DNA from 4 places in the Vibrio sp. T11.5 genome. Region 2 is predicted to be linked to each of the others. Evidence: predicted binding sites of a transcription regulator. Region 2 holds the regulator's gene; each other region holds the start of a gene.
The links. Region 2 encodes CRP, which controls carbon source genes, mostly activating them, when cyclic AMP is high. Its sites were predicted from a motif close to TGTGANNNNNNTCACA; they were not measured.
Positions count from the first base shown of each region.

Region 1 (7,851 bases), on a different contig from region 2:
CATCAGGTGGAGCACCAATGCTGGCATCCATCACAAGGTTACCGTCATCTGCCCAAGTCTCCGCCCCAGAATCGGCGACACCAACCGCTAAGTCACGGTACAAGCCAACAGACATGCCTTTCTCTTCCGCTAATGCCTGAGCTTCATTGATTTGGATATCTGCGACCCACTGCAAGTACATGTAGAGGTGCACTTGATCGAGGTTCTGCTCAATAAACTTCTGAACCGCGGTATTTTCAAAACGACGATACTCGTCAGGGAAAACCGGCCAACCCCAGATGTTGGAATCTTCAGCATGCAGGGAAGCATGCAGAGCATCAAACGCCGCTTGATGTACTAGGCTGTCGCCACCTTCTTCAACAAAGGCTAAGAAAGCTTGAGCACGCTCAGTGTTGTTATCCAAGTGACGCTTTTTAAATTCACTGAACAGCAGTGGCAACACGCTCAATTTTAGATCAGCCACTTCAGTGTAATTCACCCAATGCGATTCGCGAGCTTTTTGCAGGCGGTGTTGGAATTCTGCACTACCCACACGTTGCTGCGCCTCTATACTCAGTGCAAACTCAGGAACAGAACTGACATCAATATACATGATATTCAGCCAACGTCGTGAAGATGGGCTGTAAGGGCTGGCCCCTTCTGGGTTTGCAGGGAAGAGTGAATGAATCGGGTTCAGGCCGACAAAATCTCCCCCTCGGGAAGCAATATCAGCCACCAGTTGTTTTAGATCACCGAAGTCACCAATTCCCCAGTTGTGCTGAGTGCGTAAGGTGTATAGCTGAACACTCGGTCCCCACATTTTTTTGCCAGCATCGATTTCCTCTTGCTTATAGCAAGATTTTGGCGTGACAATCAGAGTCATTTCATAAGGTGACTTACGACGCTTACGAATAATGGTCAGCTTGTGGTAACCCCAAGCCAAATCATTCGGTAATGCAAACACTAAAGGGCCACCCTCTTTACGCTCGTCACGAACGATTTGAGACTGAAGATAGCCTTCAAGTACCTCTCCCTGCTCAGTATCTAAACGCCAGCTGAACTCGCTTTCACGGGCACTTGCGCCCAGATTAAGTGCAACTTCTACTGGCTCGCCATCACGCACCACCAGCACAGGATCTAGTACGTCTTTCTTGTGTTTTTTCTCTGCTGATTGCAGAAGAGTGTCATCATTCGTTGTGTCGTAGCCTAAAGATCTCAATAAATAGCGAATGGTTTCTTCGTCTACTTTTGCCTCATCTCCCCACGCGCTAACGTAGCTGTCGGCAATTCTTGCCATTTCGGCGACTTGTTGTAATGCGTATTGTTGTTTCATCGCTCTCTCCGAAGGACTACATACCTTCAAAATGTAGGGTTTTTATTAATATGTAACGTAAGAGAGCCAAGGCTTCACAGCCTTGGCTTTGTTGTTAGGAACTAGCGTTTAACGGCTTCCAGTTTCCAGATGTTATTGACGTAATCTCGAATAGATCGGTCTGAACTGAATTTGCCAACCAGTGCCGTATTCAGAATCGCTTTCTTCGCCCATCCGGCTTGATCACGATACTGTTTGTCCATATCCTCATGCGCTTTGACATAGGATGCGAAGTCCGCCAAACATAGATATGGGTCACCACCATCCAGTAAACTGTCGTAGGTCGCACGTAATTTACCTGGTTCACCCGGGGTAAACTCTTCACCCAGTAGCAGCTCCAGAGACGCTTTTAGTAGCGGGTCTGCGTGGTAATACTCAAATGGGTTGTAGCCTTGTGCTCGCAGAGCTTCAACACCGTCCACTTCTAGACCAAAGATGTAAATGTTGTCGTCACCGACTTCTTCACGAATTTCTACGTTCGCACCATCCATTGTACCGATAGTTAGTGCACCATTTAGTGCCATCTTCATGTTACCTGTACCTGACGCTTCTTTACCGGCCGTAGAGATTTGCTCTGATACGTCAGCAGCTGGAATGATGATTTCTGCCATGCTAACGCGGTAATCAGGAATGAAGACGACTTTCAGCTTGTTGCCAATACGAGGATCGTTGTTAACCTTCTCAGCAATCTTATTGATTGCATAGATTATCTCTTTCGCTAAGTGGTAACCCGGTGCCGCTTTTGCTGCGAAGAACACAACTCGTGGCGCCATATCGAAATCAGGATCGTTCAGTAGACGATGGTAGAGTGACAGAATGTGTAGCATGTTTAAGTGCTGACGCTTGTACTCGTGCAAACGCTTGATCTGGACATCGAAAATTGCGTTGGTATCAAGTTCGATACCCATGTTTTCAGACACCCAGTCAGCCAGACGCTGTTTGTTCTCTTTCTTCACTGCCATGAATTCTTTCTGGAACTTCACGTCATCCGCAAACTTAGCGATTTGCTCTAGCTGCTCCAGTTTCGCTGGCCATTCTGTACCAATTTTGTCAGAAATCAGTGCAGACAAACCCGGGTTACAGAATTTCAGCCAACGACGTGGCGTGATACCGTTGGTCACGTTGTGCAGGCGAGTTGGATACAGCTCATCAAATTCAGGGAACAAATCACGCTTAACCAGTTCAGAGTGCAGTGCAGCCACACCATTCACCGCGTAAGAGCCGATAACACACAGGTTCGCCATACGCACCATACGGTGGAAGCCTTCTTGAATGATCGACAGTTTCTGCTGTTTTGCAACATCACCCGGCCACTTCTGACGCACTTCCTGTAGGAACAGGTGGTTGATGTGGTAAATAATCTCCATATGACGAGGCAGCAGACGTTGAATCAGAGACTCACTCCACGTTTCCAATGCTTCTGGAAGCAAGGTGTGGTTGGTGTAAGCAAACGTCTTTGAGCTGATATCCCAAGCTTCATCCCAACCGAGACCTTTTTCGTCGATCAGGATACGCATCAATTCAGGAATCGCGATCGTCGGGTGCGTATCGTTGAGCTGGATGGTTTCGTATTTTGGAAGTGACGCCAGTGTGTGGCCAGCTTGTTCGTGACGACGAAGAATGTCACGTACTGATGCAGCCGAGTGGAAGTATTGCTGCATCAAACGCAGCGTTTTACCTTTCTCATGGTTGTCGTTCGGGTAAAGGACTTTGGTGATATTGCCTGCGTCTATCAGCGAGTGCTGAGCTTCGAAGTAATCACCATTGTTAAAACTAGCGAGAGAGAATGGTGCAATCGCCTGACATTCCCAGAGGCGCAGTGGGTAAACGGTATCAGATTCGTAACCCACAATTGGCAGATCCCACGGCATCGCTTTTACAGACATACCCGGAACCCAACGACGCTTCTCTTTGCCGTCCTCACGGTAAACTTCAACGTGACCATAAAAACCAATTTCCTGAGCTAATTCAGGGCGTGCGATTTCCCATGGGTAACCTTCTACACAACGCCATGCGTCCGGCGCTTCCTGCTGGTGACCTTCTTGGAACGATTGCTTAAACAGACCATATTCATAGTGAAGGCCATACCCCACCGTTGGGAATTCTTGTGCCGCTAGTGAATCCATGAAACACGCAGCCAGACGACCCAAACCGCCGTTGCCCAATGATGGGTCACGTTCTTCTTCAAGCAGGTCTGTTAAATTTTGCCCCATCTCTTCCATTGCTGCCGTAACTTGCTCATATAAGCCAAGACTAATTAGGTTGTTGCCCGTCAAGCGGCCAATCAAGAACTCAAGAGATAAGTAGTTAACGCTTTTTGCGTTAAGGATTTTGTCATCCTGCTCAGTTTGCAGCATATCAAATGTTGTCTGCTCAGCCAGAGCTCGGCCCATTGCCAAATACCATGCACGGCTTTCGGCTTTTTCGACCGTCGTAGCGTAAGTCGCGGTCAAATGTTTCTTGACGCTTGCTTGAAATGACGCCTTATCAAAATTTTTCTGTTGCGTAGGTTTCATTAGAGAAATCTCACTTATTGGGTTTAATCCATCTGAGACATATCGTGCATTGACACGACAACCAAAACATCCTCCCAGATACACGGCTTATTAGGAGGAGGATGCAGGGCGTAGAGGGCGTATGACCAGAATCTCAGTGATCTAACTCTCAAATCAAACGAGTCCACACCTTAGCTCTGGTGATAAAGATCACACCATCAACGGGTTTCACCTTAGCGCTGATGTATGAAGGTAAGGTGTTGTGATTCTCAACAAAATAATCAATATGCATATTCGATCACATATTGAGGGGGTTGTTTACGCAACTTTCATTACTTTTGGTGCAGAAGAAGCGATAACCCTTACTTATAGATTCAGCATAAGGTGACAAAAATCACAAATACAGGGCGTAGAGACAGGGAAAATGTGAAATACGCGAAAATCTGGTGGTTGATCAATAACTGTCGCTATTGTTCTCAAGTAACATCCCTGTCATTAGGTCTAACTGACTAAGTTTTCATCCACACACTCTGAATAGAATCTGGATTCAAGAGTGTTTAAGAACAGGGAAAAGAAGATGTGGATTCCTTCGAAATTAACCCGTCCGGGACGTTTACACAACGCAATTGTCCGCCCAAGAGTTCTCGATTTATTACAGCAAGCCCCCTGCTACAAACTGGTACTATTCCGCTCGCCAGCAGGATACGGAAAAACGACAATGGCTTCGCAGTGGCTGTCTGATAAAGCCAATACTGGCTGGTACAGTATTGATGAAAGCGACAACGACTCATTCCGTTTTATCAACTACTTGCTAAAGGCATTGAATAAGGCGACACACAACGCCTGCCCAAATTCTCAGAAGCTGGCAGAAAAGCGCCAGTTTTCGTCACTTCATTCTCTTTTTAGTGAAGTCTTTGCCGAGTTCGCCAATTTCCATCAAGAGTGTTATCTGGTTCTGGATGACTATCATCTTATCTCTAACGATGAAATTCATGAGGCCATCCGTTTTTTCCTCAAACACATGCCTGACAATCTCACGCTGGTTGTCACCAGCCGTGCGACACCGCCGCTTGGTACGGCAAACTTACGGGTCCGCGACCTGATGATAGAGATTAGCGACGAATTGCTGGCATTCGATACCGAAGAAACCACCCGATTCTTTAACCAACGAATCGCTGATGGGATTGATGATATCACTGCTGACAACTTGAGAAACTACGTAGAAGGCTGGCCCTCTGCACTACAGTTGATCGCACTTCAAGCTCAGCATCAACATAAAACACTGGCACAATCTGCCGAGTCGTTCTCACAGTTTAACCACGCTCATCTATGGGATTATCTGGTGGAAGAGGTGTTTGACCTATTGGATGCAGAAACACGCCTGTTTCTACTGCAATGCTCTGTCCTTGATCACTTCAATGATGTGTTAGTATCAGCTCTGACAAAGCGTGATGATGCCCTAAGTATGATTGAGTCACTCAATCGCTATGGTCTGTTTATCCACCCGCTTGAAGGTGAGCAGAACTGGTACCGCTTCCACAATCTATTTGCTGAGTTTTTATCCCATGAGCGCTCAGCACGTATTCCTCAGCAAGAGCAAGAACTGCATCAAACCGCTGCAAAGGCATGGTTAAACTTATCTTCTCCGCATCAAGCACTTCGGCATGCGCAAAAAGCCGGGAACCACCAGCTTACTGCGGACATCTTGAGTCAATCTGGTTGGAAAATGTTCAATGGTGGCGAATTGCAGACGGTAGAGAAAGCGATCAACACCCTCGCCCCTGAACAGCTCTACAGCGAGCCGAAATTGTGCATGCTTCAAGCATGGTTAGCGCAAAGTCAGCACAGATACAACGATGTTGGCGATCTACTGTCCAAGGCGGATGAGCAAATGGAGGCGCTCAATGTAACACTGAGCACCAAAGAGCAAGGCGAGTTTAACGCCTTACGCGCTCAGGTAGCCATAAACCAAAACGAGCCAGAGAAGGCACTCGAACTGGCTGAGTTGTCACTCGGGCAACTTGATAGTACAGTTTACCGAAGCCGCATCGTGGCTACGTCTGTTGTTGGTGAAGTAAACCATGTACTGGGTCATTTGAGCCGTGCATTACCTATGATGCAGCAGACCGAGAAGCTAGCGAGGCAGTATCAAGTTTACCATCAGGCGTTGTGGGCAATGCTGCAGCAAAGCGAAATTCTGATTGCCCAAGGCTATGTTCAAGCAGCCTTTGAAGTACAGGAAAATGCCTTCAAGCTCATCGAAGAACAGCAGTTGCAGCAAGTGCCAATGCATGAGTTTTTGCTACGTATTCGTGCACAGATTTTCTGGTGCTGGAATCGTCTCGATGAAGCCGAAGAGTGCGCGTACAAAGGGCTTGATGTACTGGGTAATCACAGCCCAAGTAAGCACCTACATAGCTACTCTATGCTCGCGCGTATCGCTATTGGCCGTGGTGAGCTGGACAAAGCCAACAAGTTCATTGAGCAAATTGTTCACCTACAGAAGCAGTCTACCTACCATGTTGACTGGACGGCTAACGCTTCTTTGTCTTTGATTCTGTTCTGGCAGGCACGAGGCGATATGGAAGCGATTCAACATTGGCTGGAAACAACACCTCGCCCAGAAAAAGCGTGTAACCACTTTACCCAGCTTCAATGGCGGAATATCTCACGTGCACAGATCAACCTAGGCATGTTTGAAGAGGCAGCTCAAACGCTGAAATTCCTGCAAGAACAAACCAATCTCAACAGCCTAGTCACAGACAATAATCGCAACCTAATCGTCGAAGCCGTATTGGCAACGGCACAGCAAGATGAACAGCGTGCTAAATTATTGCTCAAACAAGCCTTAGAACTGACGAATCAGACCGGTATTTTGGGTAACTTCTTGGTAGAAGGTGGCAAGATCGGCCATGTTCTAGAAAAGCTAGTCAACAAAAATGAGTTGGCTGATCTTGAACGACACCGTGCTCAACAGCTGCTCAAGGATATATCGACGACTCAGCGCAGCCGCTCTGTGCATTTTGATGAGGAGTTTGTTGAGAAGCTAGTAAACCATCCAAACATTCCAGAGTTGGTCCGCACCAGTCCTCTCACTCAGAGAGAATGGCAAGTACTCGGATTGATCTATTCTGGCTTCAGTAACGAGCAAATTGCTCAGGAATTGGACGTGGCAGGCACCACCATCAAAACCCATATCCGTAACCTATATCAGAAGCTCAATATCGCAAACCGAAAAGAGGCGATAAAAACTGCTGAAAACCTATTACAATTAATGGGTTATTGATACTAGGAAATCACTCACAGCAAAAAGCCCTGACTATCAGGGCTTTTTTACATCTGCTCCGCACCCATCGCGTGCATCAGTTTCAAATGCCGCTGTAATGCCGCAAAACTCTGCTCTCGAAACCATCGATGGGCAGGATCTTTTTGATGTCGACTGTGCCACAGCAGATAGTAACTATGCTTAGGCAAGTCGAAAGGCAATGGTTTCACAACATAATCAAATCGATTGGCGAAGTAGCCCGCCAAATGCAAAGGGGCGGTAACCAGTGCAGCACTCTGACAGACTAATTCCATTGCCGCAGTGAACGATGGCACTCTGGCAATCACCTTACGCTGAACCTTGCGCTGTTCGAACTGCTCGCCCACATACTGACGCATCTCTCGCATACCATGCACCATCACATGGCAAGCACTAAAATAATCATCCAGTTCAAGGCTAGCGTCAGCCAATGAATGATTACCAGACATCAGCACTACATATTGGTCTTCAAGCAGTTTTTTGCCGTAGATATTCTCAGGAAAGTAGTCGAGTGTGGTCGCCAGTACATCAATCAGGCTGTCACCGAGAACGCTGACATGCTGATCTTGCCACAGCTCTCCATTTACCCCTACGTTTGGGGCCAATCTAAGCAGTTCAGAAGACACCAGAGGCACACTCGATTCAGACAAAAATGCCGTGTAGGCTAGTCTGAACTCTCGTTGACAAGCGTGAGGCAAAAA
Region 1 is NZ_JAPPTP010000003.1:40,760-48,610, forward strand. Features, by position in the region: gene malQ (4-alpha-glucanotransferase) at 1-1,312, opposite strand, end outside; gene OH455_RS04770 (glycogen/starch/alpha-glucan phosphorylase) at 1,414-3,867, opposite strand; gene malT (HTH-type transcriptional regulator MalT) at 4,424-7,132, shown strand; gene OH455_RS04780 (LysR family transcriptional regulator) at 7,180-7,851, opposite strand, start outside.
Region 1: a site for CRP is predicted at 4,003-4,018, ahead of OH455_RS04770 (glycogen/starch/alpha-glucan phosphorylase). Genes of this name have one in related genera too.

Region 2 (7,851 bases):
TCTGGTCGACTGCATCAATAGTATAGAATTACAGAATAACCAAGATGAACCGCTGACGTTAAGATATTGTCGTCAGCTTGGCGGAGAACATTTACACGCCGTTTTTGCCCAATCCATCGATGACCTCACCCACTGACAGGCTTTCTTATGACTCAATTTATTGCTGCCAAAGGATTAGCCAATCCGCACCTGCAAACTCTAGCGCCACGATTTATTCGCAAAAAAGCGCTATTTGAACCACTGTGGCAAACCCTGAATACTCCAGATGGTGATTTCCTCGATCTGGCGTGGAGTGAAGACTGGCAAACTGAACACGCGAAGAAAAAGCCTGTTTTTATCTTGTTTCATGGCCTAGAAGGGTGCTTTTACAGCCCATATGCCAATGGCTTGATGCACGCATTTTCTCAGCAAGGTTGGCTATCTGTGATGATGCATTTCCGTGGCTGTAGCGGTAAACCTAACCACCGAGCACGGGCATATCACTCCGGTGAAGTAGAAGATGCGCGTTTCTTCCTTGAGCAGCTCAATCAACAAGTGCCGAACGAAACCAAAGTCGCCGTTGGAATTTCGCTCGGTGGCAACATGTTGGCTAACTATCTAGCTGAGTACAATCAAGCGCCTCTGCTTTCTGCGGCGACCATAGTGTCGGCACCACTTGACCTATCGGCTTGTTCAGAACGCATCGAGAAGGGCTTTTCCAAGGTTTATAAGACCTATTTACTCTCATCGTTGAAAAAAACGGCTTTGCGGAAACATCACCTAATTAAAGGCGAACTCGATGTGTCTTACCAGAGCATTAAGCGAGTCACCAAGTTGTTTGAATTTGATGACTTGATCACTGCGCCACTGCATGGCTTTAAAGATGCACAAGATTATTATCAACGTTGTTCGGGTATCCACAAATTGAAAGACATTCGCATACCGACACAAATCATCCATGCTAAAGACGACCCTTTCATGACCGATGCGGTGATCCCTAAGTATGTCCTCCCTGACAATATCGACTACCGGCTGTTCGAACAAGGTGGACACGTTGGTTTCTTAACTGGCAGCGCACTCAAACCTAGGTTCTGGTTAGAAGAAGCGTTACCAGCCTACTACCAAAGTCTGGCGGTTTCTGGATAATAGCCCTCAACTTTTCGAGCATAAAAGACAGAGGTATTTATGATCGTTCCATGGCAACAAATTGACCCAGACACACTAGACAACCTGATTCGTGAGTTCGTCCTTCGCGAGGGCACTGACTATGGTGAACTGGAAATATCCCTACCAGACAAAGTCGAGCAAATAAAAAGCCAGCTCGAATCAGGCGAGGCTGTTGTGGTGTTTTCCGAGCTTCACGAAACCGTCGATATTCAACTCAAGCAAAAGTTTTAATTTAAAACACATCATACCGTGCCCTTCCAATAAAGCGTGTTATAGTGACATGCAACAAGGGACAGTTATTTACAGACAAGGTTTGTCATGTCAGCAAAACATCCAATCATTGCCGTCACCGGTTCTTCTGGTGCAGGCACTACTACGACATCTGAAGCGTTCCGCAAAATGTTCAACATGATGAACGTCAAGCCCGCTTGGGTCGAAGGTGATAGCTTTCACCGTTTTACTCGCCCAGAGATGGATGTCGAAATTCGTAAAGCCCGTGAGCAAGGTCGTCACATTAGCTACTTTGGTCCGCAGGCCAACGACTTTCCGGCGCTCGCAGAGTTTTTCCGTAAATACGGTAACGAAGGGACAGGTCAGGTACGTCGTTATCTGCACACCTTTGATGAAGCCGTACCATACAACCAAATGCCGGGGACCTTTACGCCGTGGCAAGAACTGCCAGAAAACTCTGATGTGCTGTTTTATGAAGGCTTACACGGTGGCGTCGTTGATGGCGATGTGAATGTCGCTCAGCACGTCGATTTTCTGATCGGCATGGTACCCATTGTCAACTTGGAATGGATCCAAAAGTTTGTCAGAGACACCCGTGACCGCGGCCATTCGCGTGAAGCGGTGATGGATTCAATTGTCCGTTCGATGGACGACTACCTCAACTACATCACTCCTCAGTTCTCAAGAACTCACATCAACTTCCAGCGTGTTCCGACCGTCGACACTTCCAACCCACTTAATGCTAAAGGCATCCCAAGCTTAGATGAAAGCTTTGTTGTCATTCGCCTACGTGGTATCAAGAATGTCGACTTCCCATATCTGCTGGCGATGATTGACGGTTCATTTATGTCACGTCACAACACGCTCGTGGTGCCGGGCGGAAAAATGAGTTTCGCTGTCGAGCTGATTGTTCGCCCTATCTTGCAACAGTTAATTGAAACCGGAAAAATTGGCTAAGACTCGCGTTCTAAACACGATTACTTTTCATACCGTGATCATGTGCACATTTTTGCGTAGAAAATCGTAAGATGTACCCGATTAAAATCAAGAAATAGATTTCAAAAAAAGATACTATTTGAAACCGAAACAAAGATGGCTTGCAGCATTTGAAAAGTGCTCTTATCCTAGTAGGTCTTGATTCAAGGCTTAGCTAAAACATGGAAAGTAGCAAGCGTACCCTGCAGAGGAAGTGAGATATTATGGTTCTAGGTAAACCTCAAACCGATCCAACATTAGAGTGGTTCCTTTCACACTGTCATATTCATAAGTACCCATCAAAAAGCACGCTTATTCACGCGGGCGAAAAAGCAGAGACTCTTTACTACATTGTCAAAGGTTCTGTGGCTGTACTTATTAAAGACGAAGAAGGTAAGGAAATGATCCTTTCTTACCTAAACCAAGGTGACTTTATCGGTGAACTTGGTTTATTCGAAGAAGACCAAGAGCGTACGGCATGGGTTCGTGCCAAATCTCCTTGTGAAGTAGCAGAAATTTCATTCAAGAAATTCCGTCAGCTAATCCAAGTTAACCCTGACATCCTGATGCGTCTATCTGCACAAATGGCAAGCCGCCTGCAAGTGACCAGTCAGAAAGTCGGTGACTTGGCATTCCTTGATGTAACAGGCCGCATCGCGCAGACACTGCTTAACTTGGCAAAACAGCCAGATGCAATGACGCACCCAGACGGTATGCAGATCAAGATCACTCGTCAGGAAATCGGTCAGATTGTTGGCTGTTCTCGTGAAACCGTAGGTCGTATCTTGAAGATGCTAGAAGAGCAGAACTTAATTTCTGCCCACGGTAAAACAATCGTTGTTTACGGTACCCGTTAATTTCGATTAACCGCTAAGAATTTAAAAGCCACCAATGGAGACATTGGTGGCTTTTTTGTTTGCTTATGTCATCCCCGAGAGGGAGGGACGACCGAGTTGGGGATCTCTTCAAACAAGCAGGTAAATCTATAAAGATTCCCTACTCCCTCCTTCGTCGGTCTATGGAATGACGACTGTTTCACCAGGGCGCAGCCCGAATCTCGAAGCGCAGCGTTCCCGAGGACGAAGTCCGTTCTCAGATTTTCCTACCCGTTAGTACTCTCGAAGATCTTATCAGCAGAGGCTGCAACAAATCCTGGGTAGAGTTCACCGTTACTCATCGGGTAGCGCTTAGCAAACTCATAGAAGCCACCAGGAATCATCTCAGTCCCTTCTGTGAAGGTCACTGGCACTTTATCTGCCATGGTGGAGGATTGCTCAAGCAGCACGTCAGGTGAGCCTTTTACTTCACCGCCTGATTCGTTGATCGTAAAACCAGCTTCACGTAGGTGATCATTGACACCTTTCACTTCCTCAAACGCATCTAATTGATTGACACTCACTGTAAAGTGGTTGGCACCATAGCCGTGTGCCGCCAGCCAGGAAGCGTATTCACTCTCTTTTGCTAGTAACTGGTAATCAGCAAAACTCAGATCCCACAGACGCCCACCAGACAAGAACTCATGACCTTTGAGTTTATCGGTGTCCAATTGCTCAACTAGCTTGGCAACGATGGCCTGAAGCTCTGGAGAACACTCGTTCACTTTTAACTCACTGATAAACACTTTCGGCTGTTTTGGATCTGGGTGCTCAAAATGTTTCGCCACTAACTTCTTGCTTTCGAACTCATAATCACCGCATGGCTTGTAGCCCACGTCGATAAATGGTTTGGCCAGTGTTTCAATACCTAAAGGCGCTACGTTAAATGTACGCAGGGCGATGTGGTCATTGATCAGCGGCTCATTTTCCTGAAGCAGCTGGTGAACGTTATCAGCAGAGGGACATAAGCGTTGAATATAGTCATTCCATAACGACTGGAATAAAACTTGTGGCGTCATAACGCCTCCTTGTTTGGGTTTGTCTACGTTAACGGAGTTATACTTATTGTTGACTGAATTTTTTATAAAGGAGGCTATCTGACCAAATTTATCCAGAAATCTGATCAGATAGCCTTCAACCTGTGACGTTTAAAAACCTCCCTAAAAGGGAGGCGGTAAGGGAAACCCTTAAAATATATTTATAACTCAACACCCGGGCTTAAGGTCGCGGGTAGTAGTGTTTCTCCCCCTTCCATTGAAGCCATTGGGTACGCGCAGTAATCTGCTGCGTAGTAAGCGCTTGGTCGTAGGTTGCCCGAAGCACCAGGACCACCAAATGGTGCATCACCGCTCGCGCCAGTTAACTGACGATTACGGTTAACAATACCAGCGCGGATGTGGTCAACAAAATAATCCCACTCGCTGTCGTCGGTGGAAACGAGACCAGCCGACAAGCCAAAGCGCGTATCGTTTGCCAGCTCAACGGCTTTTTCCAAGCCTTGGTAACGCACCACTTGCAGTAGTGGACCGAAATACTCTTCATCTGGCAGATCAGCAATTGGCGTCACGTCAATAATGCCCGGAGACACAAATGCCGCTTCACCCGCTTTGGCTTCTAGCAAACTCACGCCGCCAAGGCTTTGTAAGTTGGTTTGCGCATTAAGAATAAAGTCAGCCGCGGCTTTAGAAATTTGAGGGCCCATAAATGGTGCAGGCTCAGCGAAAGGTTGATCAACACGAATCTTCTCTGTCGCTTCAACCAGCTTAGTCACCAGTTGATCGCCTTTTTCACCAACAGGTACGTAGAGACGGCGGGCACAAGTACAACGTTGACCTGCACTGATGAAAGCAGACTGAATGATGGTATACACGGTTGCATCCAACTCGCCATAATTCTCAGAGATCACCATAGGGTTGTTGCCACCCATTTCTAGCGCCAACATTTTACCTGGCTTCCCTGCAAACTGACGATGCAGGATATGACCTGTATTGGCACTACCAGTGAACAACACACCATCAATGCCTTTTGCATCGGCGAGAGCAACACCCGTTTCCTTCGCGCCCTGAACAAGGTTGATGACACCGGCTGGTAAACCCGCCTGTTGCCAAAGTTTCATTGCGAATTCGCCAGTCAATGGCGTTTGCTCAGATGGCTTAAATACAACCGTGTTACCTGCTAGTAATGCTGGCACTATGTGACCGTTTGGCAGATGCCCTGGGAAGTTGTAAGGGCCGAATACCGCCATCACACCCAAAGGACGATGACGTAGGACAATCTGGTTGCCAGCGGCTTCGCGTGTCGCTTCACCGGTACGGTCATGATAAGCACGGATAGAAATCGCAATCTTACCGGCCATGGCTGCCGCTTCAGTACGTGTTTCCCAGATAGGTTTTCCGGTTTCTTTCGCAATGATTTCAGCGATTTGTTCGCTGTTTTCTTTTACTTTCTCAGCAAACGCCAGCACGATAGCTTCACGCTCAGCGTAAGTCATTTTTTTCCAACTTAAGAAGGCGTGTCGAGCCGCACTGACTGCCGCTTCAACCTGCGCAGGAGACGCACTGTCGCCTTGCCAGATCACTTCATTGTTGTATGGGCTGGTCGAATTCATTGCTTCGCCCTGCCCGGCAAGCCACTCGCCTGCAATCCAATGTGTCATGTTTCTATTCCTTTCGATTACTGAGCCAGCATGCGAACGTATTCGCCTTCATTGACTTCCAGTGCTTTAGCCACATCCGGCGACAGAATCACAGATTCAGAAGCTTGGTCGTACGCCGCTTTAGTTGCTACAGCACGGAAGTTTTCAAACGATGTGTTTGAGATAAGGTAATCTTGCGAGCTGGTGTGCTCAGCAATGGTGATTTTGGCGCGGAAAGAGTGACGGACCGACTCAATATTACGCACATCACATTCCACGGACGGGCCGCCATCAAAGATGTCGACGTAGTTACGGCACGTAAAACCTTCTTTCTCAAGCAGACGCAGTGCAGGTTTAGTATTTTCATGCACCTGACCAATCACTGCTTGAGCTTCTTTGCTTAGCAGGTTGATATAAATCGGCAACTTAGGCATAAGGTCGGCAATAAAACCTTTCTTACCGATACCGGTCAGGTAGTCTGCCATCGTGAAGTCAATCGAGAAGAAATGCTCTTGCAGCCATTTCCAGAATGGTGAGTTACCTTCATCATCCGAGACACCACGCATTTCAGCGAAAACCGTTTCAGAAAAACGATGCGGATGCTCCGCCATCATCAAGAAACGACATTTCGACATCAGACGACCGTTGAGCCCAACGCGGAAATCCGGGCGTAGGAACAAGGTACAAATTTCACTACAACCTGTGTAGTTATTGCCAAACGTCAGCAACTTCACCACATTGTTCACCCCGAGTTTCGGTGATGAATGCACTATGGTGCTAATGTGGTAAGAATAAAATGGCACATCCCAGCCAATAGACGCTTCAATACCAGTACAACCTGCCACTTCGCCAGTCTCACTGTCGAAACCAACCATCAAGTAACCTTCGTCACCGGGCTCAGTCACATTATCTTTGGCAAAGCTGTACTCTGAATGAGTAATACGATTGGTTAACAGTTCTTCGTTAACCGGAAGAGATGTAAATCCATGACCCGATTCCACTGCACACGTGTGCAGCGCGTCGTAGTCCGACATTGCTATAGGGCGAACAACCAGCATCGATAATCCCTCCTGATGCGTGAACGCTAGTACTCATTAGTTATCCGTTTATACTTTGACTTCGTCATTCCCTACAGTGAGGAACGAACGTGATTGGGAATCTCTCAACGCGATGCAGGAGATCCCCAATTCGGTCGTGCCTTCCTCTTGAGGATGACACCGTTTATATCGATATGAGTACTAGACTAGGTGTTTCTTATTTAGCTAGCGTTGCTAGAGCTTTATCTAGTCTTGCTAATCCTTCTGCGATTTCTTCTTTGGTGATAACCAATGAAGGTGTAAAGCGAACCACATTCGCGCCTGCCACTAACACCATCAAGCCTTCTTTACCGGCTGCAACCAGTACGTCACGCGCACGGCCTTGCCACTCTTCATTCAGAGCCGCACCAAGCAGAAGACCTTTACCACGTACTTCTGAGAACATGTGGTACTTATCATTAAGTGCAGTTAAACCATCACGGAATAGCGCTTCACGCTCAGCAACACCTGCTAGAGTATCCGGTGCGCTTACGATGTCGACCACCGCTTCTGCAACCGCACAGGCCAATGGGTTACCACCGTATGTTGAACCATGTGTCCCCACTTTCATGTGCTCAGACAGTTCAGAGGTCGTTAGCATCGCACCGATAGGGAAACCACCACCAAGCGATTTTGCTGTGCTTAAAATATCTGGTGTAACACCCAGACCTTGGTAAGCGTAGAAGTGGCCAGTACGGCCGTTACCCGTCTGAACTTCATCAAAGATAAGCAGCGCATTGTGTTTGTCACACAGCTCGCGAACCGTTTGAACAAACTCGTCTGTTGGAGAAATAATACCGCCTTCACCTTGAAGTGGCTCCATCATGATGGCACAAGTACGATCAGAGATGTGCTCGCGTAGCGTTTCAATATCGTTGTATGGCAGGTGAGTCACATCACCAGGTTTAGGACC
Region 2 is NZ_JAPPTP010000020.1:53,332-61,182, forward strand. Features, by position in the region: gene OH455_RS17735 (TIGR02444 family protein) at 1-136, shown strand, start outside; gene OH455_RS17740 (hydrolase) at 148-1,125, shown strand; gene OH455_RS17745 (YheU family protein) at 1,165-1,377, shown strand; gene OH455_RS17750 (phosphoribulokinase) at 1,465-2,334, shown strand; gene crp (cAMP-activated global transcriptional regulator CRP) at 2,577-3,209, shown strand; gene OH455_RS17760 (DUF1338 domain-containing protein) at 3,455-4,246, opposite strand; gene astD (succinylglutamate-semialdehyde dehydrogenase) at 4,426-5,883, opposite strand; gene astA (arginine N-succinyltransferase) at 5,901-6,920, opposite strand; gene OH455_RS17775 (aspartate aminotransferase family protein) at 7,117-7,851, opposite strand, start outside.

Region 3 (7,851 bases), on a different contig from region 2:
GCAAACACTTTCTCTTTGCCTGCAATGATTTCTACTCTATCCATGGTTGGACGAAAAGATCCAGAGATCAGTGTCCCCGGATGTTGAGGTTCGAAAGTGTTCTTAATCTGAAGTTCAATACCGCTTTCACGTAGGCCGGCCGCTGCATTAGGGTGAATCGCTTCCATACCTAGATTGGCCAGCTGATCGGCAACGTCATAGTTTGTTTCACCCAGCGGTTTCACTCTGGCAGACCCAACAACACGCGGATCGGCGGAGCTTAAGTGGTACTCTTTATGAATGATGGCCAAGTCCGCTTTGGTGATTGAAGCAATCCGGCTAAACGTCATTTCGCTATAGCCACGGTCATAAGTCGACATAAGCCCTTCTTCACAGGAGGCATAACCCGTAACGATAGGTAACTCTTTACTTAAATCTATGCTGGAAAATGCGTCAACAATGCAATCATCCAGGCTCTTTGGTATCTGTGTATCCCAACCAGACAGATCAACAAGCCTTGCATTGATACCACAGTTTTTGAGCTTCAACGCCGTATTATAAGCACTGTGCACTTCACCAATAGAAGCAAGAAACTCTCTGACCTGTGGAAGGTAGTGGCGAAGTGAGAACTGCCCATATTGGCAAGTTTCCAGTATGTTTGAGATACATACTTTCGCTTCGGAAATTCGTGAGCGGATAAATTTATCTGCACGAAGACGATTCATTGGATCGGCAAAGATATTCTCGTTAACCAGAAGCATTCTGTGCTCTAAATAATCCAGCGCTTGCTTCCAACCTTCTTCTCGTTGAGCCACCAATTGATATACACCTGGCTTACCTGTTTTTTTACACTCTAATAAGGCATCGGTGATCCCACCGTAAGCGGATACCACAAATACCCGGTTGTACGTCTGATCATCGTTATCTTTAATCAAAATATTATCTAGAACAGCATCGAATGCTGTCATAGAAGTACCGCCGATTTTCTCTACGGTATAAGTCATGATAGGTCCTTTTGCTGATAGTATTAAGAGAGTGTTACTAGGCCGTCTCTAGGCCCAGCTTGTGCGAGTTGCTAATCAATCAGTGGGTAAACACCATTCTCGTCATGAGTCTCTTTTCCCGTGATTGGAGGATTAAACACGCACGCCATTACCATTTCTTTACCTTGGTAAGCGCGAAGGTAATGCTCATCATGCTTATCTAAAATGTATAGCGTCCCTGGTTTAATTGGATAGGTCTTGCCCCCTACCACTTCGATTTCACCTTCACCACTCATACAGTAGACCGATTCCAAATGGTTCTGATAATGGATGTGTGTCTCTGTATTTTCAAAAATAGTTGTGATGTGAAATGAAAAGCCCATGTTGTCTTCTTTAAGCAACATGCGGACACTTTCCCAAGTTTCTGACGCGACTCTACGTTGGCTGTCACGGCATTCTTCTAATGTACGAACAATCATTGATTTCCCTAATTACGATGCTTTTTTAAATTGCTGTTGGCGGACGATTTCAACCGCATTTTGGAAGATATCTAAGCCTTGTTTTAACTCAGATTTTGTAATAGTTAGTGGCGCAAAAAATTTGATAACTTCATTATTCGGCCCGGCCGTTTCAATCACTAAGCCATTATCAAAGCATGTTTTTGCTACTTCACTTGCTAAATGCCCATTGCAACACTCTATGCCGATCATCATTCCACGCCCCTTTTGTTTTACGAACAAATCAGGATGGCGAACTAGAGTTGAGGAGATTTGCTCAGCAACTAAGGCAGAGCAATTTGCGATGTGCTGTTCGAATGGTTGGCTATCAGCCCAGTACATTTCGAGTGCTTGAGTGGCCGTCACAAAAGCGTGATTATTACCACGGAAGGTGCCGTTATGTTCACCGGGGCTCCAAATATCTAATTCTGGCTTCATCAGAACAATGGCCATTGGTAGACCATAGCCAGCAATAGATTTTGATAAGGTCACCATATCAGGCTTTATCCCTGAAGGTTCAAAGCTGAAAAAGGTGCCCGTTCGTCCGCATCCTGCTTGGATGTCATCCACAATCAGCAATATGTCATTTTGTTTGCACAGTTTGCTAAGGCGTTGCAACCACGCATCTGAGGCGACATTAAGCCCACCTTCACCTTGTACCGTTTCAACAAGCACAGCAGCAGGTTTGTCCAAGCCAGAAGAGTGGTCGCTGAGCATCGTTTCAAACAATGTGAGGCCATCAATATCAGCATAACCTTCAAAAGGCAGCCGCGTGATGTTGTTTAAGCTAACCCCTGCGCCCTGGCGATGATGCTGATTACCCGTGGCTGCCAATGCTCCAGATGTACAACCATGAAAACCATTGGTAAACGCAACGACTGAACTGCGTCTTTTCACCTTTCTGGCTAACTTTAATGCTGCTTCAACTGCGTTAGTTCCAGTTGGGCCAGTGAACTGAACTTTGTAGTCTAGCCCTCTTGGACTAAGAACATAACTTTGTAAGGCTTTAAGGAACTCCCCTTTTGCACCAGAGTGCATATCGAGCCCGTGGGTAATACCATCAGACTCAATGTATTCGAGCAATGCTTGCTTAAATATTGGGTTGTTATGACCATAATTGAGTGCTCCAGCCCCAGCAAGAAAGTCTAGGTACTTTTTTCCTGACTCGGTTTCGAGCCAGCAACCTTTTGCTTTGGTAAACACAACAGGGAAGCTATTACAGTAAGATCGTACTTGTGATTCTTTCTTGTTAAAAATATCCATGATTAGACCGTTTATCTATCTTCTTGGTTGATTGTATTTAGTGGGATTCGATACAAATACTCTGTATCGTGTTTGCCCTTGAAATGCGTCTTTTGATCGAGAAACGTCGAAACGCTGCCTTGATTACCATTCTTAGCATCAATCTTTTTGAACAGTGCCCAGGATGCCCCGTTATCACGAGTGATCGTCGTTTCAATAGCCTTCACCTCCTGCAAAGCTTCTCTTGAGAGAAGCGCTCTTAGCATCTGGTACGCAAGCCCCTTACCACGATGTTTTGGAGAAACTGCGACTTGCCATACGAAGAGAGTATTTGGTTGTTCCGGTTTGAGATAACCAGAAACAAAACCTGACACTTCATTCTCATGGCGAGCGATCAGGCACGTTTTCCGAAAGTGGGTTGATTGCAGGAAGTTACAATACGAAGAGTTAGTATCAAGTGGTGGACATTTGGCAATGAGGTTAAAGATGTCGTCACCGTCATCCGCGCTAGGCTCACTAAACGAACCAAAATTGTCGGTCCCTTTTCCGATCTCAGGAAACACTACCCAAGGTGCTGAAATGATCATAGGAATGTGCATTTACTTTGTACTCTAAACAAATTCACGTTCATTATCACGCTAGCCATGGTCCAAATGGCAAGAATTGGCGTCATTAAGCCTAATTATTTGTGATGAAAATCACAAAATGTAGCCTATGTGATAATTTGAACACTAATTATTAGAGTTTAAATCAAATTCTCATTGGTAATGATATCACTCAAGATTCCCAGCCTACCTAGGGTTGAATGTTCAAAAGTCATGACACTCAATAAATTCAACTTTTTCATAAACTTAAATCAACCCTGAGTGGCGACTGCGGTAAGTGTTATTATGGAATGGTTAATTATTAGCACTGCATTGACACCAACTTTTAGTTAGAGATCTAATTATATTTAGCTGTGTGAGTCGATACTCAAGTTTTGCTGGCAATCAATTACACTGGATTGGGAAAAGAACCGTGTGATTTAGGGACATGCACCAATGGCTCAATTCCAGCATTTTTCGCTGATTTCCCAACCAATCCAGAGCGCCCTAGTATACTTTCCATAATGGACTCCTTTCATCGAGGTTTTGTGTCATGAGAAAGGTATTTTTACACGTGATTGTTCTCCTTTTTTCTTTCCAAGTGATGGCTTCAGCGACATCATGGAAAGAGTTAATTTGGATAACCGAAGAATACCCACCCTGGACCTATTCTGACAATGGCGTAGCCAGTGGTATATACGTTGAGCTCCTAGAGGCGATTTGGGAAAAAAAGAACGTCGAACGGACTCGACATGAGATACAAGTACTGCCTTGGGCGCGAGGGTTCAAACACTTACAGACGGTTCCTGGTACCGTGCTGTTCTCAATGTCCAGAACACCGGCAAGAGAGCAGTTGGGATTCTTATGGGTTGGCCCTGTGTTGAGTGAAAACCGCATTGCATTAATCGCGAAGAAGGGGCGTTTCGATAGCTTAACCACGATGGAAGCCATTAACGCAACGTTTGATTCTGATACCATTGGCGTCGTCAATAAAGACAGTGGTGAGAACTTTTTCTTAGAAAACGGCGGAGCAGATGTGTTACTGCACAAGGTTCATTCGGGGGAGCAATTAGTCAGAATGCTTCAATATGACCGAGTTGACGCGATTAGTTATGCGATGTTTTCAACTCACCATTACTTAGAAAAACTGGGCGAGTCCTTTTCTGATTACGAAGTTCTGTTATACCTAAGCCCAGTTGGGAATGGAGGCTACTTTGCTTTGCACAAAGATACTGACCCAAGACTGGCTGCAAGCTTTCAGGAAGCGTTTGATCAACTTCAACAAGAAGGATTCATTAAAGATCTGGCAGAAAAGTATGCGCCCAAATAGTTTCCCTCCCCGTTCATTTCGCGTCGTATGATTTAGCACAGGCAGCAAAAGCTTTTGCGATACTGGTAGCTATTCAAGCAACGCTTGTAACCATTCTATGAACTTAAAGTTGTGTCGAGAAAGGCGCTTTTCTTTATTCGCTATGTAGTAACAAAGCTGAGAACGGATAGCTAGGGTGTTCATTTCAGCTAACACACCAGCCTTTAAATAACCTTGAATGAGCGTTCTTGAACAGAATACATAAGCGTTTTCTAGTAAAGCTTGCTGTATACCAAATAACTCTTGATCGAAATATCTCACGTGAATTTGCTTATTCACCAAGCCGTTAAGTTCCAACCATGATTGCAATGGCACGTTGGGTAAGCTGCTGTTTTTCCAATCAGTGGTGTAAATCGTTATTTTCTCTTTTTGGTCAAATTTAGCATCAGTGTTGGTATTGCCAAATAGATTAAACTCTTCGAGTTTGATGATATCCATGCTTGATTGTTGAGCAGTTTCACCTAACCGGATAGGTAAGGTGAAGTTATTAGCATCAATGTTCTCACCACTTGTAATATTTACGTCAATCTCGGGGTATAACGCATAGAACTCTTGAAGAGCGGGGATCAAAACCAAAGCAGCAAATGACGACGTAGTGGTTACATTAATTTTTTTATCTTTTGTGGTAATTTTTTCGATTGCCGTTTCAATAGATTGAAATCCATGACTGGTAGCAACGGCGAGTTCTTTGCCGAGCTCCGTAAGCATCACTTTTCTTGCTTTTCGTATGAATAAGGTAACGTTTAGGCGCTGCTCTAGTTTATTTATATGATGTGACACCGCAGTTGGGGATATGGATAATTCAGCCGCAGCGGCCTTAAAGCTGCCTAGCCTAGCAGCCGACTCAAATGCCTTAAGTGCGGGTAAAGAAACTTGCATGATGGTGACTCATTAAACAATAAAAAGGAAATTTAGATGAATTTTACTCACCTGTAAACGCATTTTACTCGTTTGTGTTTGCCTTCATGAAGTAGAAAAATGGCAGACAGGTTAAACAAGAAAAGGCACCTAAGATGAGTGTTATTCTACATATAGATTCGAGTGTTAGAGCAATTACGAATGTAAACCCACAGCACGACTCCATTTCAAAAAAGATAGCTAAAAGGTTTATAACACAGTTTAAACAGCAAGCTGCGATAGATGAATACATCTACCGTGATGTTGGAATCAATCCTCCTCAGTTTATTACTCAAGATTGGATAGGTGCGGCATTCACACCCGAGCGGAAAAGAGACCATCTACAGCAACAGATCTTGAAACAGTCAGATGAATTTATTGCAGAGGTCGAAAAAGCGAATATCCTCGTCATTTCTTCGCCAATGTACAATTACGGAATGCCCGCGCAGTTAAAGGCTTGGTTTGATCAAATCATACGTATCAACAAAACCTTTGACTTTGATTTGGCGCGCGGCGATCAACCTTTGTTGCCTCTCTTGTCTGATAAGATTTTAGTCATCGTTACGTCAAGTGGTGAGTTTGGCTTTGAAAAAGGGGGAATAAATGAAACATCCAGCCATTTGGTACCGCATTTACGCACTTTGAGTAAATATTTAGGTGTGGCTGAGATTTACGAAATAACATCTGAGTATCAGGAGTTTTCTGATAATAGGCATGAAAAATCTTTGCAAATGGCAGAGTTAAAAGCCGATAAAATCGCGTCTAAGTTAGCTGGAAACGAGATACTGAGTCTTTAAACATGCTAGACAGTCCATTTCACTCGTTCAGCAATAAGTCGAAAAAGGTGGGCTACCTATTTCATCAATAAAATTGATTTAAGGACAGGCACCAAAAGACCCTAAGCTGACTGCTCTTTTGTCGTTAAGCGGCAAATGTGAATGCGGCTAGAAACGCAAAAAGACGTCCAACGACGTCTTTTTGGTGTGTGTCCCGAATATCTCTACTCTTGCTTTTTGTTATCTTTAGATTTACATACCTTACTAGTCTGGGCTGTATCCGTTTTGGGCTGCCCTATTTTTAGGTTGCTAATTGCGAGCTGACTTGCTTCTAGGTCACTTCTCAGCAAACGAATGTCTGACTTGATCTGGTTGTCCACCTTGGTCAGTAATTCAATCGCCTCACCATCAGGGTTCACATCTGTTGATGGCTGCCTTTTGACCTGTTGTATAGAGAAACTTATCTGGGAGTAATTGATAGATTTCACTTTGCCTATAAGTTCTCCACCAGTGTCCATACAATGAATGGCGTCACGAATGTCGTTATCTGACAACTCACCTTTCATGATCTGCAACTGACGACGATGATAGAAAGGAGTGATGTAGGTTGAGCCTGAATTTGCGCTTCTCATGAATAGTATGTCGCCACTCTGAAGATAAATTGACTTGGCGTTATCTGCATACAAGCCGCATGGCGTAAAGGTCATTTTGAACGAGGTCACGATATCATCTTTGAACATAGAGTTAACGGTCATATTACCAATATCATTGACGAGTTCTGTTACTTCTGGATTTTGAAGCGAAGTGCCAGAAAGTTTCACGAGCGACCTTGATAGAGTACTCAACTTTTTAAATGCTTCTTGTCCATTTTTTTTGTCAAACTCATGTACTTTCACTTCAAAAACAATGCTTTCGTTGCCATCGTTTTTACCTGTATAAACGGGTAAATTAATGAAGTTGGCTGGCTCACCTTTTTTTCTGCCATACGTTGTGTATACCAGATAATCTTGAATCGATGGTGTGTTCTTTCCACCGCTGACCGAAATGAAATAACCAAGCTCATTGTCGGACGTTTTTTTCGTCTCACCTTCGCTAAAGTTTTCCTTTGGACCATCTGCCCCACCCCAGAATACAGCGGAGTTTAGGATGATTTTAAACTCCTCATTTTCTTCAATACAACGGGACGGGTCAGGGTGGTGGTAATCTGGGCTATACGCTAGTTGATTTGAAGCTTTTGAAAAATAATACGTGGTTCCCACATACCTATCGTCCAGCGGGTTACTGCTACAACCCACTAATGTAGCGAGTATTGAACTAACAAAAACCACCTTCGCTCTTAAATTGACCATGCAATCATCCTTAATTGTTATGACGAATAACTTACTATGCACGAATACATAAAGCGTATGTGTATAAAAAGTGAAAATTGAGGCAATAGGCAAGTTAATCGGATACTTCACCTAGTCGTAAATGGCTAAGGCTCTAAAGGCACTTTTCTTAGCAACCCCTCCCCCCATAGGTCTT
Region 3 is NZ_JAPPTP010000001.1:542,898-550,748, forward strand. Features, by position in the region: gene OH455_RS02505 (aspartate kinase) at 1-983, opposite strand, end outside; gene OH455_RS02510 (ectoine synthase) at 1,055-1,441, opposite strand; gene ectB (diaminobutyrate--2-oxoglutarate transaminase) at 1,454-2,722, opposite strand; gene ectA (diaminobutyrate acetyltransferase) at 2,734-3,288, opposite strand; gene OH455_RS02525 (substrate-binding periplasmic protein) at 3,839-4,615, shown strand; gene OH455_RS02530 (LysR family transcriptional regulator) at 4,685-5,533, opposite strand; gene OH455_RS02535 (FMN-dependent NADH-azoreductase) at 5,668-6,348, shown strand; gene OH455_RS02540 (hypothetical protein) at 6,552-7,676, opposite strand.
Region 3: a site for CRP is predicted at 3,389-3,404, ahead of ectA (diaminobutyrate acetyltransferase). Genes of this name have one in related genera too.

Region 4 (7,851 bases), on a different contig from region 2:
CCTGCGCGCGAAAAATTGAAACTGCCGTTAACAAAGTTGATGGTGTTGTTGAAGCAAAAGTTCTGTTTGCGACAGAAAAATTGGTTGTAAAAGTAGACCACTCTGGTGTGGCGCAACTGGTTGAACAAACTATTCTTGATACTGGCTTTAGCTTTGCCAGTCCCAACTCTTCTTCTAATCAAAAAACGACTTCTGGTTGGAAACATATCTTCAAGCAAAACGCCCAGATTATTGCTATTGCATCGGCGATGGCGGTTGCGGCAGTGCTCAAACCGGCTCTTCCTCTAGTCAGCGAATGGATGTTTATCCTGACGTGTTTGGCTGGCCTGTATCCCATCGGTAAGAAAGCGATTGTATTAGCCAAATCAGGTACACCCTTTGCCATTGAAACTCTGATGAGTGTGGCAGCACTTGGTGCTCTTTATCTGGGGGAGACCGTTGAAGCGGCCATGGTGTTACTGCTGTTCTTGATTGGTGAGCAGTTAGAGGCTTTTGCAGCTTCTCGTGCCCGCAGCGGCGTGCAAGCTTTGATGGAATTGGTGCCGGAAACTGCGACCAAAATTATTGACGACCAACGTGTTGAAGTCTCTGCTAGTGAGCTGCAACCTGGCGATATCATCGAGGTCTCGCCCGGAGCAAGATTGCCTGCAGATGGTAAATTGATCGGTGATGTCGCCAGTTTCGATGAAAGTGCACTCACCGGTGAGGCGATTCCAGTCGAGCGCTATCAAAATGAATCTGTGATGGCTGGGGCTGTTGTGGTCGATAAGGTTGTACGTTTTACGATTACCTCCAAACAAGGAGAGAACGCCATTGATCGTATTCTTCATTTAATTGAAGAAGCGGAGTCACGCAAAGCACCTCTGGAACGTTTCTTAGATAAATTTAGCCGCTGGTACACACCACTCATGATGCTAGTGTCACTGTTTGTGATCATTGTACCGCCAATGTTCTTTGCTCAGCCTTGGGAGACTTGGGTCTACCGTGGTCTGGCGTTGCTATTGATTGCATGCCCTTGTGCTCTGGTGATCTCCACACCAGCAGCGATTACATCGGGGCTGGCTGCAGCAGCAAAACGTGGGGCTCTAATTAAAGGCGGAGCGGCGCTAGAACAGCTCGGAAAGATCGAAACCATCGCCTTCGATAAGACGGGTACTTTGACTAAAGGCAAACCAGAAGTGACCGACATCATCACCTTGGGTGAGGTTCGAGAGTCGGAAGTGCTCGAAAGTATCGCGGCTATTGAGGTGGGTTCAAGCCATCCTCTGGCAGTCTCGCTGGTGAACAAAGCAAAATCAACGGGCATTAACTTACCAGAGGCTTCGGACAAACAGGCGTTGATTGGTAGTGGTGTTCGAGGTGTAGTGAATGGAGTTGTGTATCAAGCGATTGCACCAAGTAAGCTTGGGTTTGAGTTGAGCAGTGACATCGAGTCTCTTATTCAGCAGATGGAAGAGCAAGGTAAGACAGTGGTAGTTGCTGTCCAAAACGAAGACACAGTACTGGGCTTGATTGCTTGGCAAGATACTTTAAGAGAAGATTCCGCCAAAGCGGTGAAAGCGCTGAAAGGTTTAGGTATCAATTCGATTATGCTAACAGGTGATAACCCTCGCAGCGCGCAAGCGATCAGTTCAATGATCGACATTGATTTCAAAGCCAGCCTCCTGCCTCAGGACAAAGTCACCTATGTTGAGGCGCTTTCCGCTAATGCAAACGTTGCTATGGTCGGTGACGGTATCAATGATGCACCTGCGATGAAGGCATCAAGTATCGGTATCGCTATGGGGGGCGGAACAGATGTGGCTCTTGAAACCGCGGATGCTGCAATTACTCACAATCGTTTGATGGAGTTAGCAGGTATGATAGAGCTGTCGCGGGCGACACTGAACAATATTCGTCAGAATATATTCTTGGCTCTGGGTTTGAAAGGTGTCTTCTTAGTCACGAGTTTATTGGGGATTACTGGTCTCTGGGTGGCGGTATTAGCGGATAGTGGGGCAACTGCGATTGTGACCTTGAATGCACTTCGACTATTGAAATTTAAGTCCCATCAGGAATAGCGAGTCACTACATGCCTGACTAAACTCTCAGCCTCTGTATCCATGGTATAGAGGCTGTTTTTTATGCAACATGAGTAGCCTATTTGTATAAAAGTGTGATGCCAAACGATTTTATGTGTAATGTTAATACTGTTTGCGCTCATCAATGTGAGTTTTATCACTCTTTGGTGGGCGTGAGTCAGATAAAGTATTCCAGTACCCAATGAAATTTATAGAACGAACAGGTTCGTGTGTTGAATCAAGTTTCGTCAAACTAAGGAGCCCCCTATGTCTCAAGCCGTATTTCACTTAGGCGTTACTGAAGCTGATCTTGCTGGTGCCACGTTGGCGATCATCCCAGGTGACCCTGCACGCGTTCAAAAGATCGCAGAAGAAATGGAGAATCCGGTATTTTTGGCGAGCCACCGTGAATACACACTTTACCGTGCTGAGTTAGATGGTAAGCCGGTTGTTGTTTGTTCTACTGGTATTGGTGGTCCTTCTACTTCGATCGCTGTCGAAGAGTTGGCGCAACTAGGTGTACGTACTTTCCTACGAGTAGGAACAACGGGTGCAATTCAGCCACACGTTAACGTTGGTGACATGATTGTTTCAACAGGTTCTGTACGCCTAGATGGCGCTAGTCTTCACTTTGCTCCGATGGAATTCCCAGCAGTGGCTGATTTTGAAGTGGCGACAGCGATGAAAGCCGCTGTTGAAGAGTCTGGTGCAAATGTACACATGGGTGTTACTGCATCTAGTGATACTTTCTACCCTGGTCAGGAACGCTACGATACATTCTCAGGTCGCGTCGTGAAGCGTTTCCAAGGCTCGATGAAAGAATGGCAAGATATGGGCGTGCTGAACTTTGAAATGGAGTCTGCGACGCTACTTACCATGTGTGCAAGCTCAGGCTTGAAAGCGGGCTGTGTTGCGGGTGTTATCATCAACCGTACTCAGAAAGAGATCCCAGACCATTCAACGCTGAAAGAGACAGAAGCGCGTTCAATCAAAGTTGTGGTTGAAGCTGCACGCAAGATGCTTTAATAGCAAACTTTTCCCTTTCTAAAGCCCTGCTCTTTGAGCAGGGCTTTTTTTATCTCGCAATACACCTGTAACGGGATGTTCGGCTAACTAAAAGCCACTTTAGGGAGAGGTAAATACAAACTTTCTGTCATGTTCGACAACATTTGGTCATACACCTGAGAAATAATCAGGGAGATATCTGTCGTCAGTTGGTAGAGCTCTTCCACTGAAAGCGCCATATCATCAGAAGCACCTATTTCGGACAAAGTATGCATGGACTTTGAGCTTAGCGGTGAGGCAATCGACATTGGACAAATTAAGGAGAGTTGATTAAGTTTTCGTCTCGACTTCTCACAATAGTATTTAACTCTTAGCATTCCCTCCGGGTAGTGTGCTTCTTGAATGCATACGCGTAACTGAGTAAGCACTTCCATACTATCTAACACTTGTTGCCAGTTTAGATGGTATTCGTCACTCAATTCTTCTCTTCCGGATTCAATCAGCCATGCAATAGCCACCTCATCCATCATGAACATACAATGACGGATGGCATGCCCATGAATGACTTGATTGCGCGCAACAGAACGTTGTGACCATTCTTTATGCAGTCCTTTCAGTTTGAGCTGCAGTATTCGATACATAGGTTTGTTTTCAAACTGTGCCACAGCGATAAGCTCACCCGATTTTTCCATCATTTGGTCATAGATTCGTTCTAACTCAGGAAAGCTCTGAGATTGATGTTGAAGGGACAGTGCTTGATGAGTGAACGATCTGTGCTGTCGACTCAGCAGCAAAACTTGCCTAAGTAATACGAGAATGTCGAATTTTCTCTGTAGTGTCGTTTGACGGTGTTTTGAAAAGTGAAACATCGCCAGCAAAATGCCAATGGATATAACGAGAGAAATGAGTACAAACATGACTGACTCCTTGTTGCTTGATACCTCTCAATGCTAGGAGCAGCTTTGATGCCAGAATTTTATCTATTATATTTCAATTACTTATTGTTTTTAGGTGTGCAGTTATGCTCTCAGAAGGTGCACGAATTCACCAAAAGTGTGAAATAGGACACAAAAAAGCCCCGCTATAAAAGCGGGGCTTCGAGAACGAGCTTGATAAGAACTAAGCTTTGCTAAAAGCCGTAAACTGAATCTGAGAATGGTCTTTTAGTATCTGGATAAAGTTGTTAAACGATTCAATCTCTTCCCCTGGAACCGTTTGAGCACGTATCTTCACCTGAGTGGTTACGTTGAGCTTATTGTCTGACTTCATTTCTACAGTGCGTATCATACTACCGTACTTGTGTTGAAATGTTACTGTTGAAGGTAGGTACTTTATAAGCCATGGGCTGTTAGTTAGATCAAACGTATATTTACTGGATACACTAATGCCTGAAAAAGTTTCGCTATGCCACTCATTTTCAAGTTTCATCGAACTGAGTTCATACGCTAACCAAGCATCATTTTCATAGTAGCTGAGCTTCTTTTCTGTAGGATCGAGGAAAGGCTCGAATTCAGCATCTGAGTTGATTTTAAGTAACGCGTTCATATCGTTAATGTGAGTAATCCAGAAATTCGGTATTGTCAGTGAGCTAACCTCAGCATCGTACTCTTCTTCAAGGAACTGTTGTTGTTCCTCCTTACTTCGTGATAGCAATTTTTGACGGTAGTAGGACGCATACTCCCCTTTGTAGATACGAGACTGCTGTTCCAGTTGCCCGCCTTGTTGGTCGAATTGCAATGTGACCTCAGAATCAACCTTCCAACGATAAGGACTTGCGTTGATGCTTTTTGGGCGCTGGTTGTTTTCGAGGACTAAACTGGCTTTACCTTGAATCCAGGTAGGTGTCGACTGCCAATTAGTATAATTATCTGTCGGATCGAGGCAGTATTTTTTGCCGGATAAGTCGAAGCACACTACGACGTGATTAAAGTGATTCATCGCAGGAAGCAACATGGAGCTTTGATTAAAGCGATCTGTATCAACTAAGACAAGTCTTGAATCTATACCAGCTTTCGCTAACAGCGCTTTAAGTAGCGTTGACTTATCTTTGCAATCTCCATAGCGATTATTGATGGTCTCATAAAATGTGTGTGGGGTAATGGAGTGCTCAGCTTCAGACATTGATACGTAGCGAATATCACGAGCGACGAATTCTAGTATTTTGGCTATGAGTTCATCCGTGTTTTTCGCTTTTTGCGAAAGTTCTGCGTACAAGGAATCTAGGCCTCTAACGTCATTTTCCGCTTCTGACATAGCTGCATTTGCTTGATCTATTACTTGCTGCCAATTGGAAAAGTTTGATATTTCTATTCGACCGATGTGGTCCTGCCACCGAGTAGAGTTATCATGCTGATATGATTCGATATTTTCACCACGACATTGCATACCTTGCGCTTGGTCTTTACAAACAACATCCTTTGTATTCGCTTTCCATTGAATGACTTCTTCAGGAAGCCAATTGGCTTCCAACAGGTATTTAAGTATTGGGTATGAGCGTCGAGTGTAGCTTTGATTTGACCAGTGGTCGTTTTGCTCTGAGCGTGTAGTTGTGGTCCTATACTTAATAATTGAAATGCTGCCTTTTTTTAGAGATGGAAGTGGAATGAGCAGCTTTTGTTGGTCTGTGAAAGTATTTTCACTATGAGTATCAAGTAGCTTTGTTAACTTAGGGTCGACATTGACGAGTTCACCTTGTGGAGAAATGGTCGTGGCAGCAATGATATCTACTTGTTGTTCATATCTGTCGAAATAGATCGACTTTGACCCATATTCTTCAGTGCCTATAAAGTCTGGGTAATAGTCGACAATAGTTACGGTACGTTCGACTTTTCTGGCTTGTATATCGAAATATTGTTGGTACAACAACCTTGTCATAGTATCGGTGTTAGCCACTGAGTCCTTCAACGCATTTGCTTGTTCTATTAGTATTCGATTTGCAGTTATATCTTGTTGCCACACAACACCTTCCTTGTCGTCTGCTGCAATCGCCCCAAAACTCGCTAAAGTGAAGATAATGAACTTGTTCATTGTGTTTTGAACTCCCTGACCATCTGAGTGATCTCTTGACTACTTTGTGAAAAAGAATAGGGTGAGCCTGCGTACATACCTAAAATTTCATACGTTTTGTTTGCGGTTTCAATAACACTAACAAACCCCATTTGTTCTTCACCATTTACTTGTCCGCTACAAATAAGGTCAACCTTTACAGACAGTTGGTCACTTAACAGGTATTTATCCTGGTGACATTTTGTTTTCGATAGATCGTTTTCTACCCAACTTCGTCTAGCGTGAATATGCTCATCAAGCAGGCCAAACTTTTCGTCATAAGTAAACAACATTAGATAGCTCGATGTATTGATGTTACTAAACTCAGCCTCAGCGCTACCGTCAGAGTAGGTGCCTATTTCATCCTGATACCATCCGTCCTCAAAGAAACTGAGTGACGCTATTTGATCTTGAGATATGGAAATGGAAGTGTTTTTTTCAAGTCTTGGCGTATCTTTATATTTGTATATATCAATAAGCTCGGAAGCAATTGCGATGATGTAGAGAGGCACAAAGATAACGGTAAACAGCCATTTGAGGACAACTTTAATATTGTGCTCTTTAGTCCAGTTAACATAAGGTATCGCATGTTTCAGGGTCGATATACGCTTCGCAAACAAAGAGAAGCTAACGGAAAAAATGGTGAGTATCAGTACGTCGAGCCATACTGGGCTATGTAAACTTGATGATATTGCCAAGTAAGTACTACTTAGTAACATCAAAATCACGATTAGGACGTTGAACTTCTTACTATGAGGAGAGCGATATTCAGCTTCGAGCTCATTTAAAGCTGTATGCAATGCCGGTAGGCTAAACAATGAAATGACAGGTGTTAAAGAAAACAACCACAACCACGGTGTAAACCTTTTCTTTCCTAGCTTATTAAATTCGTGTGTTCGAAATATGAAATAGAAGCTAGAGTAACTGCCGAAAGTAGCAAAGCTGAGTAAAAATTCCCATATAAAAGAGCGAGTTTGATTAAGCCTTATATTGTTTTTAGACGTTGTATGGTGTACCGAAGAGTCGGTATTGTTTTCAATTGTAATCGCGGTGTCAGACATTAGAGCAAATCCTTGTTATTTACCCCAAAGCTAAAGGTTTATTTTATATATATCAATATTAAGCTATTTATTGATTTGTATTTTGTATGTTAATTCATGGCTTTGCGTATTGTGATGCACTTATTATGGCTACATTAACAAAAAAGCCCCGCTATAAAAGCGGGGCTTGAGTAACTAAAAGTCAGCTGACTTACATGACGCGCATGCCTGGCTGCGCACCTTCGTGCGGCTCAAGGATCCAAAGATCACTGCCACCTGGGCCTGCTGCCAGTACCATGCCCTCAGACATACCAAACTTCATCTTACGTGGTTTAAGGTTTGCCACCATAACCGTGTGCTTACCGATCAGATCTTCAGGCTTGTAAGCTGACTTAATACCCGCAAATACCTGACGGACTTCACCACCGATATCCAGCTTCAATTTGAGAAGTTTGTTTGCTTTTGGCACTTCTTCACACTCAACGATCTTAGCGATACGAAGATCAACTTTGGCAAAGTCATCGAATTCGATTTCGTCTGCAATTGGCTCTTTATCAAGTTCAGTCTGGCTTGCTTGGTTCTTTGCTGCTTCTGCCGCTTCTTTTGCTGCAACTTCTGCTGCTGCATCTTCTTTTGAAGCTTCAACCATGGCTTCAACCTTCTTAGGATCGATGCGGTTGAACAGTGCTTTGAACTTAGTG
Region 4 is NZ_JAPPTP010000017.1:23,377-31,227, reverse strand. Features, by position in the region: gene OH455_RS16310 (zinc/cadmium/mercury/lead-transporting ATPase) at 1-2,060, shown strand, start outside; gene udp (uridine phosphorylase) at 2,328-3,086, shown strand; gene OH455_RS16300 (hypothetical protein) at 3,170-3,982, opposite strand; gene OH455_RS16295 (DUF3857 domain-containing protein) at 4,185-6,092, opposite strand; gene OH455_RS16290 (hypothetical protein) at 6,089-7,171, opposite strand; gene metG (methionine--tRNA ligase) at 7,362-7,851, opposite strand, start outside.
Region 4: a site for CRP is predicted at 2,207-2,222, ahead of udp (uridine phosphorylase). Genes of this name have one in related genera too.